One region of the Sulfuricella sp. genome, then DNA from elsewhere that is predicted to be linked to it. Evidence: riboswitches for the same ligand, from Rfam matches in the RefSeq annotation. Region 1 holds a riboswitch; the other holds the start of a gene.
What was found. Region 1 has a riboswitch for cyclic di-GMP ahead of VMV64_RS12320 (GspH/FimT family pseudopilin). Riboswitches for the same ligand answer to the same signal wherever they lie in the genome.

Region 1 (6,190 bases):
GCCCGGGGCGGGGCTCCGGTGCGGGTTCGCTGGTCGCCTACAGCCTCGGCATCACCGACCTCGATCCGTTGCGCTATGCCCTGCTGTTCGAGCGCTTCCTCAACCCGGAGCGGGTGTCGATGCCTGACTTCGACGTCGATTTCTGCCAGGACAACCGCTGGCGGGTGATCGAATACGTGCGCGAGAAATATGGCGCCGATGCGGTATCGCAGATCGCCACCTTCGGCACCATGGCGGCCAAGGCGGTGGTGCGCGACGTGGGGCGGGTGCTGGACCTGCCCTACAACTTCTGCGACCAGCTTTCCAAGCTGATCCCGGCTGCACCGGGCAAGCAGTATTCGCTCGACGAAGCGCTGACGATGGAGCCCCAGCTCAAGGAGCGCTACGACGGCGAGGAGGAAGTGCGCGAGCTGTTCATTCTGGCGCGCAAGCTCGAAGGCTTGACCCGCAACGTCGGCATGCATGCTGGCGGCGTGCTCATCGCGCCCGGCAAGCTGACCGATTTTTGCCCGCTGTATCTCGCTTCCGGCGCGGACAACGTGGTCAGCCAGTTCGACAAGGACGACGTGGAGGCGGCCGGCTTAGTCAAGTTCGACTTTCTCGGCTTGCGCAACCTGACCATCATCGACCTCGCCCTCAAGTACATCAAGAAGCTCGACCCGAGCTTCGATCAGTCCTTGGATACACAGCATTTCGACGACCCGGCAGCCTACGAGGTATTGAGGAAGGCCAACACCACGGCGGTGTTCCAGCTCGAATCGGAGGGCATGAAAAAGCTGCTGGCTAAACTTCAGCCCGACCGCTTCGAGGACATCATCGCCGTGCTCGCGCTTTACCGGCCGGGGCCATTGGGTTCGGGCATGGTAGACGATTTCATCCTGCGCAAGAAGGGCAAGCAGTCGATCGACTATTTTCATCCCGACTTGCAGGCCAGCCTAGCCCCGACCTACGGCGTGATCGTCTACCAGGAACAGGTGATGCAGATCTCCCAGATCATCGGCGGCTACACCCTGGGCGGGGCGGACTTGCTGCGGCGCGCGATGGGCAAGAAGAAGCAGGAGGAGATGGACCAGCATCGCAGCCTGTTCGTCGAGGGCGCGCTCAAGAAAAATTACCCGGAAAAACTCGCCAACAGCCTGTTCGACCTGATGGCGAAGTTCGCCGAATACGGCTTCAACAAGTCCCACACCGCCGCCTACGCGGTGATTTCCTACCAGACCGCCTGGCTCAAGGCCCACCACACCTCGGCCTTCATGGCGGCGACGCTGTCCTCGGAGCTGGACAACACCGACCAGCTCAAGGTGTTCTACGAGGACACCCTGGCCAACAAGGTGAAGGTGCTGGCGCCGGACGTGAATGTTTCCAGCTACCGTTTTGAGCCGGTTTCCAGGACTGAGATCCGTTATGGTCTTGGCGCCATCAAGGGCACCGGTGAGGCGGCGATCAACGTCATCGCCGCGGCGCGCGAAAAAGATGGGCCCTTCACCAGCCTGTTCGATTTTTGCCGCCGGGTGGACAAGCGCACCGTCAACCGCCGCGTGATCGAGTCCCTGGTCCGCGCCGGCGCGTTCGACACCATCAACGATAACCGGGCGAGCCTGCTGGCGAGCGTCGGCGTGGCGATGGAAGCGGCGGAACAGGAGAACCGCGACATTCACCAGAACAGCCTGTTCGATGCCATGGATGACGGCGGCGCGGAAAGCCGACCCGATGCCATGGTGGATGCTTCTCCCTGGCCGATGGTCGAGCAGTTGACGAACGAGAAAAAGGCGCTGGGTTTTTACTTCAGCGGCCACCCTTATGATGCCTACCGCGCGGAACTCGCCAGCTTCATCAAGACCCGCCTGAGTGACATTGCGCCGCAGCAACAGCCGGTCTGGCTGGCAGGGGTGATCTACGCCATTCGTACCCAGATGACGCGGCGCGGCAAAATGGCCTTCATTTCCCTGGAGGACGGCATTGCGCGCATCGAGGTTTCGGTGTTCAGCGAATTGTTCGACGCGCACAAGGATATCCTCAAGGAGGATCAATTGCTGATCATCGAGGCCAAGATCAGCAAGGACGATTATTCCGGCGGATTTCGCGTGGTTGCGGAAAGCCTGCTTGACCTGGCCGGGGCGCGTACGCGTTTCGCCAAGCTGTTGCGGCTGTCGTGCATGGCACCCGCCAACACCGACAAATTACGTGAAATTCTTTCCGGCTATCGTGATGAAGCAGGGTGCAGGGTGCGGATCGGCTACCGTACCTCCACGGCGAGCTGCGAGCTGGACCTGGGTGAAGGCTGGCGGGTGAAGCTCAAGGACAATTTGTTGGTGTCGCTGGCCGATTGCATCGGCAGCGAGAATTCCACCATTCAATATTAAGCGTTGAAAGTTTCAATGAATGACGCGGGCAGTGATTTTTGTTGACATTGGCATGCTGTTGGGTGTAAAAAAGAAAAGATAGAATTCAAAAACAAAGCTTCTGAAAAAGGCAAACCCGTTCGAAAGGCGGGGGCGCAAAGTTACCGGTCTAAGGGGTTGATTTCTCTAGGACAGCGGGATTGCCAGACGGAGGTGACAAGCGCAAAGGGTTCGCTTGCATCACCCCAGCCGCTTCCTGCTATCCCCTCCCACCATGGCTTGCGCCCTTGCCTGAAACTATTTGGCAGGAGTTTCGGCAATGCCCGCGACAATGAACAGAACACTGGGCTTCACGCTGACGGAACTGATGGTCACGGTTTCGATTGTTGGCATCATGCTTGCCTTGGCCGTGCCCAGCCTTCGCTCATTCATTCTCGACAATCGCCTGGCCTCTCAGGCCGCCGAATTCACGGGCGCACTTGCCATGGCCCGCAGCGAAGCCACCAAAAGAAGCAGTCGTGTGGTAGTTAGCCCTGCCGTATCCGGTTTTGATAGCGGCTGGCGGATTTGGGCGGACAGCAACGGCAACACCTTGCTGGACCCGAGCGAAGCGGTGCTGCGCATTCATGAGGACCTGCATGGCAATACCTTGACCAGCGCTGGCGTCGCCGCGCCAATTGTTTATTTGCCTTCTGGTTTCATGGACATCGCTGCGGGCACCACCAGGATATTTCGGTTGTGCGATAGCCGCAGCGGCGAAAAAGGCCGTGAAATACGCATTACGGCAACGGGTCGCGTCAACATCAACCGTGATTTCATATGTTCATGAGCATGAGAAAATGATTCCCGCCAAAAGGTTCGCTTCGAGCTTGCCGCGTACTTCAGGGTTTACCCTCATAGAGGTGCTCATTGCCATGGTCGTGCTTTCCATTGGCCTGCTGGGTGTCGCCGGCATGCAACTCTCGGGGCTGCGCGCCAATCACAGCTCAGCCCTGAGATCTCAGGCAACTTATCTCGCTTATGACATGGCTGACCGGATGCGCGCCAATGTCCAGGGCGTCAATGGTGGAAACTACAATAACCTTTCCGGCGATCCCGGTGATCCGGGCTGCGTTTCTTCCAGTTGCACCCCTGCATTGATGGCGCAAGCCGATCTGCACGAGTGGAATTTGGCCAACGCCACAAACCTGCCCTCGGGCGCCGGAGCGGTCTGCCTCGACAGCACGCCGGACGACGGCACGCCAGCTTCAATTGCATGCGATGGTTCGGGAACGGCGTATGCCATCAAGGTATGGTGGAATGACGACAAGAGCGGCACGCCCAAACTATTTGCCATGAGTTTCAAGCCATGACCACCCCGGCCATTCCTGCACAACAGCAAGGCTATACGCTCGTCGAGCTCATGGTCGCGATCACGATCGGCCTGTTTATTCTGGGCGGGATAGGGATGGTCTTTGTCAGCAGCAAACAAACCTATCGCATGCAGGATTCATTGTGGCAGCTCCAGGACAATAGCCGCTTCGCCATGGAGTTCCTGATCAAGGATTTACGCATGGCAGGTTTCCGGGGATGCAGCAGCAGCGCCATTACGCCAGTCAACACGCTAAACAACGGGACGGATTTCAATTACAACTTCACGGTCGGAGTACAGGGCTTTGAGGACGCCGGCTCGGCCTGGTCTCCCGCACTCCCCACAGCCCTTTCATCGGCAAATCCGCCCCCTGTGGCAGGGAGCGATGTCATCACCCTCCGTCGTGCCCAGGAACCGGGGATAGGCGTAACCGCACCTTTCATGAGCAACAATTCTGCCGCATTGCATGTTGATGCCGACAATGGTTTGAGCCAGTACGACATCATCCTGGTAACCGATTGCTCCGCGGCGGCAATCCTGCAGGTTTCCGGCGCGGATCCAGGCGCCAGCGGAACGATTGCGCACAACACGGGGGTCGGCACACCCGGAAATGCCACCAGCGATCTGGGTAAAATCTTTCGTGACGATGCGGAAATCATGAAACTCGTCACTGTTTCCTACTTCATTGCGCCCGGCACAACAGTCGCTGGCAGTCGTTCCCTGTGGCGCAAGGTGGCCGGCGGAGCCCCGGAGGAACTGGCCGAGGGCGTGGAAAACATGCAGATCCTTTATGGCGAGGACACCGACAACGATCGCAGCGTGAATCGCTATGTGACAGCAGATAATGTGACGGACATGAATCGGATTATGAGTTTCAAACTTTCATTCCTGATGTCCACGCTAGAGGACAAAATCACCAGCAACCCCCAGCCATACACCTTCAACGGCGCGATCGTGACGCCCGCTGACCGCAAGTTGCGCCGCGTGTTTTCCACCGTGGTAACTCTGCGCAACCGGACCATGTGATGGCCGTCCCGACTTTTTTCCCCCATCATCAAGTACGGCATGAACAGGGTGCCGTTCTGGTCACCGGGCTGATTTTTCTGGTGGTGCTGACCTTGCTGGGAGTCGCCGCCATGTCCATCAACGCAATGGAAGAACGCATGGCGGGGAACAGTCGCGATTTGAATATCGCGTTCCAGGCTGCGGAATCTGGCCTGCGCGATGCCGAGCTGGATATCCTTAAAAATATCAGCCCTGCGTCTGGTTTCGATGCTTCCTGCACGAAAGGATTGTGTTTGCTGCCTTCTTCCTCCACGCCCCTGGCACAGAGCATCAACTGGAGCGACACCTCGATCACCCGCGAATATGGTGCTTATACCGGCGCTGTCTCTCTGGCATTGGTTGGCTCTCAGCCTAGATACATTATCGAATTACTGTCTACCCTGCCTGCGAGCCCTGGGCAAAGCATAGGCACGGGGATCAAGCCGGCATCCAGCGGCGTGGTTTACCGTATTTCAGCCCTGGGCGTTGGAGGAAGATCGGAATCCCGTGTCATCCTGCAAAGTTTGTTTATCAAGAAGTGATACGGCGCGGCAAGGAGCATGAAAATCATGAAATCAATTCTCCCCGGCAAGCAACGTCCCTTTGCCGCCGCCTTGCTGCTGGCGTTTAGCGCTGGCCCACTGCTTCATCCCGCAGCCAACAGCGGACAATTGGCGCTGGCAACCGTTCCCCTGTTCCTGACCAGTGGCGTATTGCCCAATGTGCTGGTCATCTACGACAACTCGCAATCCATGGATTCCACCATGGCGGGAAGGCTGATCGCTGGAAACGATGCCGCGACTCGCAGCAATATCGGCCGACAGGTCATTCGCGACACGATTTCCAACTATCGCACCACATTCAACTGGGGGCTGATGAGTTATGGCATGTCCAGCAATCCGCCCACCAAGTACAACACCTATGCCTACTACCTCGGGTCGGATAGTGGCATGGTGTTTACCAATGACTGCGTCAGCGGAATTTCCGCCACCAATGGTGGCCGGCGCTGCGTTGCCAACCCGCAAGCATTCAGCGGTGGAAATTACGTTACCTATGACAAGACCGGCGACGACCCCGATATCAACGATGTGCTGTATGACAACTCCGGTCCCTATACCGCTTTATGGGGTCTGACGCCAGGCACGGGAACCAGTTACAAGGTTTACACCACCCACAGCACGGCCGCTGGCAATAGCTGGGCCACCAGCGCCTTCAGCGGTTCTCAGGGTACCTGGGCATTCACCCCGACCGATGCAGGATACCTGCCCGCCAATCCACCTATTACCCGCCAACTTTATTTGCCTCGCGCTTGGGGGTATCTGTCCAACATCACGGGAACCGGCACGCTAAACGAGCCTGTGCAAGCGGACTCAACCACCCATTTCAATAGCCTGATCGCCAAGCTGGCGGCTGAAACCGGCACCAGCAGCAGCGAAATCAAGAATGGTGCGGT
Region 2 (6,190 bases), on a different contig from region 1:
GTGAACTGGCCGCTTATTTCGAGGATACGGTTAACGCCCTGGGTGGTGAAGCCAAGCTCAGCACCAACTGGATCATGGGCGACCTGTCCGCCCAGCTCAACAAAGAGGGGCTTGAGATCACAAATTCCCCAATCGCCGCCGGCCAACTCGCCGGACTGCTGAAGCGCATTGTGGACGGCACCATCTCGGGCAAGATCGCCAAGGAAGTGTTCGCCGCGATGTGGGCGGGCGAGGGCGATGCCGACGCCATCATCGAGGCCAAGGGTTTGAAGCAGGTTTCCGACAGCGGTGCGATCGAGAAGATCGTGGACGAGATCATCGCCGCCAACCCGGCACAGGTGGCCGAATACCGCAGCGGCAAGGAGAAGGTGTTCGGCTTCTTCGTCGGCCTGGCGATGAGGGCCTCAAAGGGAAAAGCCAACCCGGCGCAGCTCAACGAGATATTAAAGAAAAAGCTCGCCGGCTAAGGGCGCAGGTAAAAACGGCGATTAACCACGAATAGTTTAGAGACAATCATCGTGTCGCCAAACAGGTGAATCAGGTGTCCATGATAACTCCTGATTGTTCGTGAACATTCGTGTTTCATTCGTGTAAATTCGTGGTTAAAGCTTTTTCTGAGTTTATCCCTGTTCGGCGCAGCCCACGCAGCGATCCTTCCCCGCCAGCTTGGCTTGATACATGCGCTGATCCGCTATTTCCACCAGTTGCCTCCAATCCGTTGCGCGGTCCGCCAGATGTTCGGCGATGCCGAAGCTCGCGGTCAGCCGGCCGCCTTCTGGCCGCGACCCCAGTCCCCGCTCGCGCAGGCGGGCGACCGCCTTGGTCGCGGTTGCGCAATCGGCGTCGGGAAGGATGATGGCGAATTCCTCTCCGCCCCAGCGCAACAGGACATCGCCGGCGCGCAGGTTGGACCGGAGCGCCTCAGCTGCTGCATTCAGGGCACTGTCACCTGCGTCATGACCAAAACCATCGTTGATTGCCTTGAAATTGTCCAGATCGGCAAAAACAACCGACAAGGGCGCACCGCTCCGGGCCGCGATGTGAAACTGGATATCCATCAGCTCCTCCCCGCTGGCACGGGAAAAACAGCCGGTAAGCCCGTCATGACTCGCCTGCCCGACCAGCGATATCATGAAACTCAACTGGCTCATGCCGGCCAGGGCCGCCACCGCGGTGATCAGAAACAGCAGCCAGAATGCGCCCAGATGCGAACTCCAGCTCAGCATGCCCAGCTGCATGAGGGCGACCAGCGCCTCCGCCAAAAGCACCGGAAGCGCGAAAAGGGTGCTTTCCAATGCGGTGAGGGGAAATACGCTTAAACCCGCCACCATGACGAAGGGCAAGAAGGCGTAGCCGGCGGCGATGGCGGCCGCCGGCCCCACCAATTGAAAATGGGAAAGCAGGGGATGGGAGTAGATAAAAAACAGCGTCGGGATGCCGAACAACATCGCCAGCGCGCGGTAGGCATCGGCCATTTTGGTCGATTTTCCATAGGACAACGCCAGCAGGCCGAAAGCCAGGCTGGTGACGATCCGGCCGGCGGCCAGCATGATCGAGACGGGGTAGGTGAACACCAGCGCATCCACGACTATCCACAGCGGCGTGAGCAGGGCAAACAGCGCCGCCACTATGCGCACCCGGGAAATGATCATTTCTGCGCGCCGACGGGCCAGCAAGGGCGCATGGCCGGCGGGTAAAAGCAGGCTGCGTAATTCTTCCCGGGGAAAAGCACCGAGAAGGCGCCCCGCCGTCATTTGAAAAAATATCTCTAACTTTTGCATGTCAGGTTTTCTCCTTCATGTCCCTGCAACCCGGGACGCATATCCAACGCACCTGGCACGCAGGTACGTGCATAATTAAATCCACAGCTCCTCCAATATGTTTTTTTGACGGAGTGCGGTGCATCAGCGGCTTTAGTTACGGCCGTTGCGCTTAACACCGATAAAGCCGGCGTTAGCCTCCACTGAAACTTCGTTTTCAGGCCACTACCTCGAAATGCCTCACCAATACCCGTAATTCCTCGGCGGTTTTGGCCAGTTCTTCCGTGGCCTTCCACGCTTGCTGGGCGGCGGTGGCATTGCTCTCGATCAACCCTGAAATCTGCTCCATGTTCCTGGCCACCTCTTCGGTTGCCGCCGACTGCTGTTTGGCCGCGCTGGCGATGTGCTGGGACATGTCGGTGACCTTTTCGCTGGTGGCGGTGATCTGCCCCAGGCTCGCCCCGCTTTCCTTCATCAGGCCGATGCCTTCCTCCACCTCCCTGACCGCCTGATCCATCGTGGTTACTACCACTTGGGTGGCGCCCTGGATGTCGCTGACGGTCTTGGTGATATCGGTGGTGCTGTTGGCAGTGCGCTCGGCGAGCTTGCGCACCTCGTCGGCCACCACCGCGAAGCCGCACCCTTGTTCCCCGGCGCGGGCAGCCTCGATGGCGGCGTTGAGCGCCAGCAGGTTGGTCTGATCGGCGATTTCCTTGATGGTCAGGGTAATATCGCCGATGCGCTGGATCGCCTGACTGAGTTCGGCGATGGTGCCGCTGGATGCCTGGACGGCCGTGACCACCCGGCGGGTCGCGTCCAGGCTTTTCGCCATCTGGCCGGCGCTGTTCGCGACGATGGATTGCGAGGCGACTGCGGCGCGGGAGGTCTCGCCCGCGCTCTCGGCCACCTCCGTCACCGATTGGCTGACCTCTTCCATCGCCGCCGCCACTTCCTGGACGCGGTCGTGCTGATGGTCGGAATGCTCCACCACTTCTGACATTTGGGTATTGAGATGGTCGCAGCGCCGCTCGATCTCGGTGGAAGCCACCGTGATTTCGTCCAGCATCACCTTGAGATGGACCTGCATGGCCGCCATGGCGCACTGCAGTTGGCCGATTTCGTTGTGGCCGCTGATGTCGATCTCGTTGCGCAGGTCGCCTTGGGCGATGCGGTCGAAGATTTCATTGGCTTGCCGCAGCGGGTGAATGATGGCGCGGACCAGGAGCATGGCAGCGATGGCGGCCAGCAGCAAGCCGATGATCGTCCCTCCCACGGCCAAGTTGCGGATGGTTTCGTAACGCGCCAAGGCTTGCTCGTACTCCGCCTTGGCCGTGGCCAGGGTCTGTTTCAGCAGCTCCTCGGCTTCGGTATTGGCGGCTGTGTAAAGCGGGTTGATCTTCTTGTGCAGGATTTCGTTGGCCTGGTTGAAGTTCCCGGCCAGAATCGCCTCGCGCGCGGCCGCCAACCCTTCGGTCACGTATTGTCCGCGGGCAGCGGCATATTTGTCGGCAAGCGCCCGCTCTTCCGGGGTCAGGTCCCGCTTGGTGTAATCCTGCCAGACTGCCGTGATCTCGTCGCGGTTCTTGACCATCGTGTCGGTATGGAGGCCGACCGGATGATCGTGCATCTTGGCAGAGGCATTTTCCGGGTTGTGCTGCAATGCCAGCATGATCTGGCTGCGATTCTCGTTCATCAGCAGCATGATCCGGTTGACCATGTTGGAAGGTTCCAGTCTATCCCGGTAAGTAGTCTCCAGCGCCTTGTTGGACATGACGATGCCGAAAAGGCCGATGCCGCCGCCGCCCAGCATCATCGCCGCCATGAAGGCCATGATCATCGCCAGGCGCGCACGGATCGACAGGTTTTTCCAGAATCCGCTGCGCGGAATCGGCGCCCTGGTCTGATTGAGTTGCTTGTAAAGCATCTCGGCTGCGTTGATCTGCTCGCGGGCCGGCTCGGTGCGGACAGACATGTAGCCGGTGATCTGGTTATGCTTCCGGACCGGCACGACGAAGGCGTCCACCCAGTAATGATCGCCGTTTTTGCAGCGGTTCTTGACGACACCGCGCCAGGGCTGCCCTTTCTTGACCGTTTCCCACAAATCGGCGAAAGCCTGCGGCGGCATGTCCGGGTGGCGCACGATATTGTGGTTTTTGCCGATCAGCTCTTCCCGGCTGAAGCCACTGAGTTCGACGAAGGCGTCGTTGGCGTAGGTGACGGCGCCCTTGAGATCGGTTTTGGAAACAATCAGCTTGCCCTTGGGAAAGGGTTTTTCTGCTTGCGTGACGGGGAGGTTTACTTTCATGGTTATTCCCTCATAAGTAGCATGAAAATGGACCGCCACCGCGATGGACGCTTGCGGCTTGAGCATTCTTAGTATTGCAGTGGAGTAATACGGGATCGGAAACCGGCCGAGATTGCTTCGAGAGATCGAAGCTCGGATAGGATGGAATTCTGCGTACGGTGTCGACGGCTATTGTCATCGCTTTGCTTGCGAAATTGCGGCAAAAAATCGGCAAGGCGTCCCGAGGATCGCCTTACCGGCCTGCCTGGCAATTCCGCAATCATGAAGCTGCCGCTTTTTAGATTGGAACTTTGTGCCCCCGCCTTTCGGTCAGGTTGACCTTTATCAGGACCTTCAGGTTTGACATCTTATATAACATAACCATTATGTCAACAGAATAGCGCGGTTTATTTACCCGAATAGCGCTTATTTCCTGGCGCTATCCTCGACCTGGCGCAGTTCACGAAAACGCTTCTTGTCGTCCTCGAACCTGGCGCGAATCGCGTCCATTTCCGCGCGCTTCTGTTGGATCATTTCCTGCAGGCGCCGCAGCTCTTTTCCCTTTTCCTCAAGCTCCTGCTGCAAATCAGGCGGCAACGGCCTCTTCTTTGCAACCAGGTCTTCCGCCCGTTTCCGTGCTTGATCAAGGCGCGGCTGGACCTGCTTGGCACGCAATTCCATGCTCTGGAGCTGGAGCTCGCCCTGTTGCAGGTTGCGGTCGCGTACCAGGTCGACTTCCTTCTCCGTGGTATAGGTATTGAGCAGCGCCTTGTCGCGGCGTTTCTGTTCCAGCGCCTTCTTTTCTTCCTCTTTTTGCTGCGCCAGTTCCTCTTCCTTGGCCTTGCGCTGCTCCGGCGTCAGGGCGGCGTCGGTTTTCTTGACCACCACGCCTCTCTGATTAAGCTCGGCGTTGCCCTGTTGGGCATACTGGGGCGGGACGGTATTGCCATAATGGGTTTTCCCATGCTCGTCCACCCAGGAATACAGTTTCCCCGCTATAGCCGGAAAGCTGGCGAGCAGAATCAGCAACAATGAGAAGCGAATGCGCATAGTGACTCCTTTAGGAAACGCCATATTGATTTTTGTATTCTAAAACCGCTTGCAGATTCTGCGCCATCTCCGGTTTCTGCCGCAAATAGCCGATCATGTCGTCCAGCGTGGCGATACTCACCACCGGGATGCCGTAGCCCTGCGTCACCTCCTGGGTCGCGGACAACTCGCCCGTGCCGCGCTCCTGCCGGTCGAGCGCGATCATCACGCCGCAGGGTTCGGCCCCGTTTGCCTTGATCAGTGTCACCGATTCGCGTACCGAGGTGCCGGCCGAAATCACATCGTCCACGATCAGCACCCGCCCTGCCAGCGGTGCGCCGACGATGGCGCCGCCCTCGCCGTGGTCCTTGGCTTCCTTGCGGTTGAAGCTGAACGGAAAATTCCGTCCGTGCCCGGCCAGCGCCACCGCGATCGCCGCCACCAGGGGAATGCCCTTGTAGGCCGGGCCGAATAGCATGTCGAACGGGAACGGGGCGGAAAGAATGGCTTTGGCGTAAAATTGCGCCAGCTGCCCCAGGGATTCGCCGTCGTTGAACAGGCCGGTGTTGAAGAAGTAGGGGGAGAGCCGCCCGGCCTTGGTCTTGAATTCGCCGAAGCACAACACATTGCGCTCGATGGCGAAGCGAATGAAATCCTGACGAAAATCCTGCATGCTTAACCTTTTTTCCGGAGAAATCGATTGCGCATTATAACCCTGAATCTTAACGGCATCCGCTCCGCCGCCAGCAAGGGACTGCTCGAATGGCTGCCCCAACAGCAGGCTGACATCGTCTGCCTGCAGGAGCTCAAGGCACAACTGCCCGACCTGACGCCGGAGATGCGCGCGCCACAAGGTTTTCATGGCTACTTTCATGCCGCCGAGAAGAAGGGCTACAGCGGCGTGGGCATCTACACCCGGCGTCAACCGGACAATGTGGTCGAGGGCATGGGCATCGCCGAGATCGACGCCGAAGGCCGCTACCTGCAAGCCGATTTCGGCAAGCTGAGCGTCATCTCGCTCTACCTGCCTTCCGGCTCCAGCGGCGAGGAGCGGCAGGCAGCGAAATTTCGCTTCCTGGACTATTTCGCTCCCCACCTGGTAGCGCTGAAGGCAGAA

Region 2: linked by a shared signal. The riboswitch ahead of VMV64_RS05795 (methyl-accepting chemotaxis protein) and the one ahead of VMV64_RS12320 (GspH/FimT family pseudopilin) in region 1 are both predicted to bind cyclic di-GMP.

Annotation. Positions count from the first base shown of each region.
Region 1 covers NZ_DATKTK010000055.1:143,585-149,774, reverse strand. Annotated here, with positions in the region: gene dnaE (DNA polymerase III subunit alpha) at 1-2,363, shown strand, start outside; cyclic di-GMP riboswitch class I at 2,462-2,550, shown strand; gene VMV64_RS12320 (GspH/FimT family pseudopilin) at 2,662-3,171, shown strand; gene pilV (type IV pilus modification protein PilV) at 3,182-3,694, shown strand; gene VMV64_RS12310 (PilW family protein) at 3,691-4,719, shown strand; gene VMV64_RS12305 (pilus assembly PilX family protein) at 4,719-5,279, shown strand; gene VMV64_RS12300 (pilus assembly protein) at 5,307-6,190, shown strand, end outside.
Region 2 covers NZ_DATKTK010000027.1:52,025-58,214, forward strand. Annotated here, with positions in the region: gene gatB (Asp-tRNA(Asn)/Glu-tRNA(Gln) amidotransferase subunit GatB) at 1-467, shown strand, start outside; gene VMV64_RS05790 (GGDEF domain-containing protein) at 621-1,781, opposite strand; gene VMV64_RS05795 (methyl-accepting chemotaxis protein) at 1,978-4,065, opposite strand; cyclic di-GMP riboswitch class I at 4,309-4,395, opposite strand; gene VMV64_RS05800 (DUF4124 domain-containing protein) at 4,471-5,094, opposite strand; gene pyrE (orotate phosphoribosyltransferase) at 5,105-5,746, opposite strand; gene VMV64_RS05810 (exodeoxyribonuclease III) at 5,774-6,190, shown strand, end outside.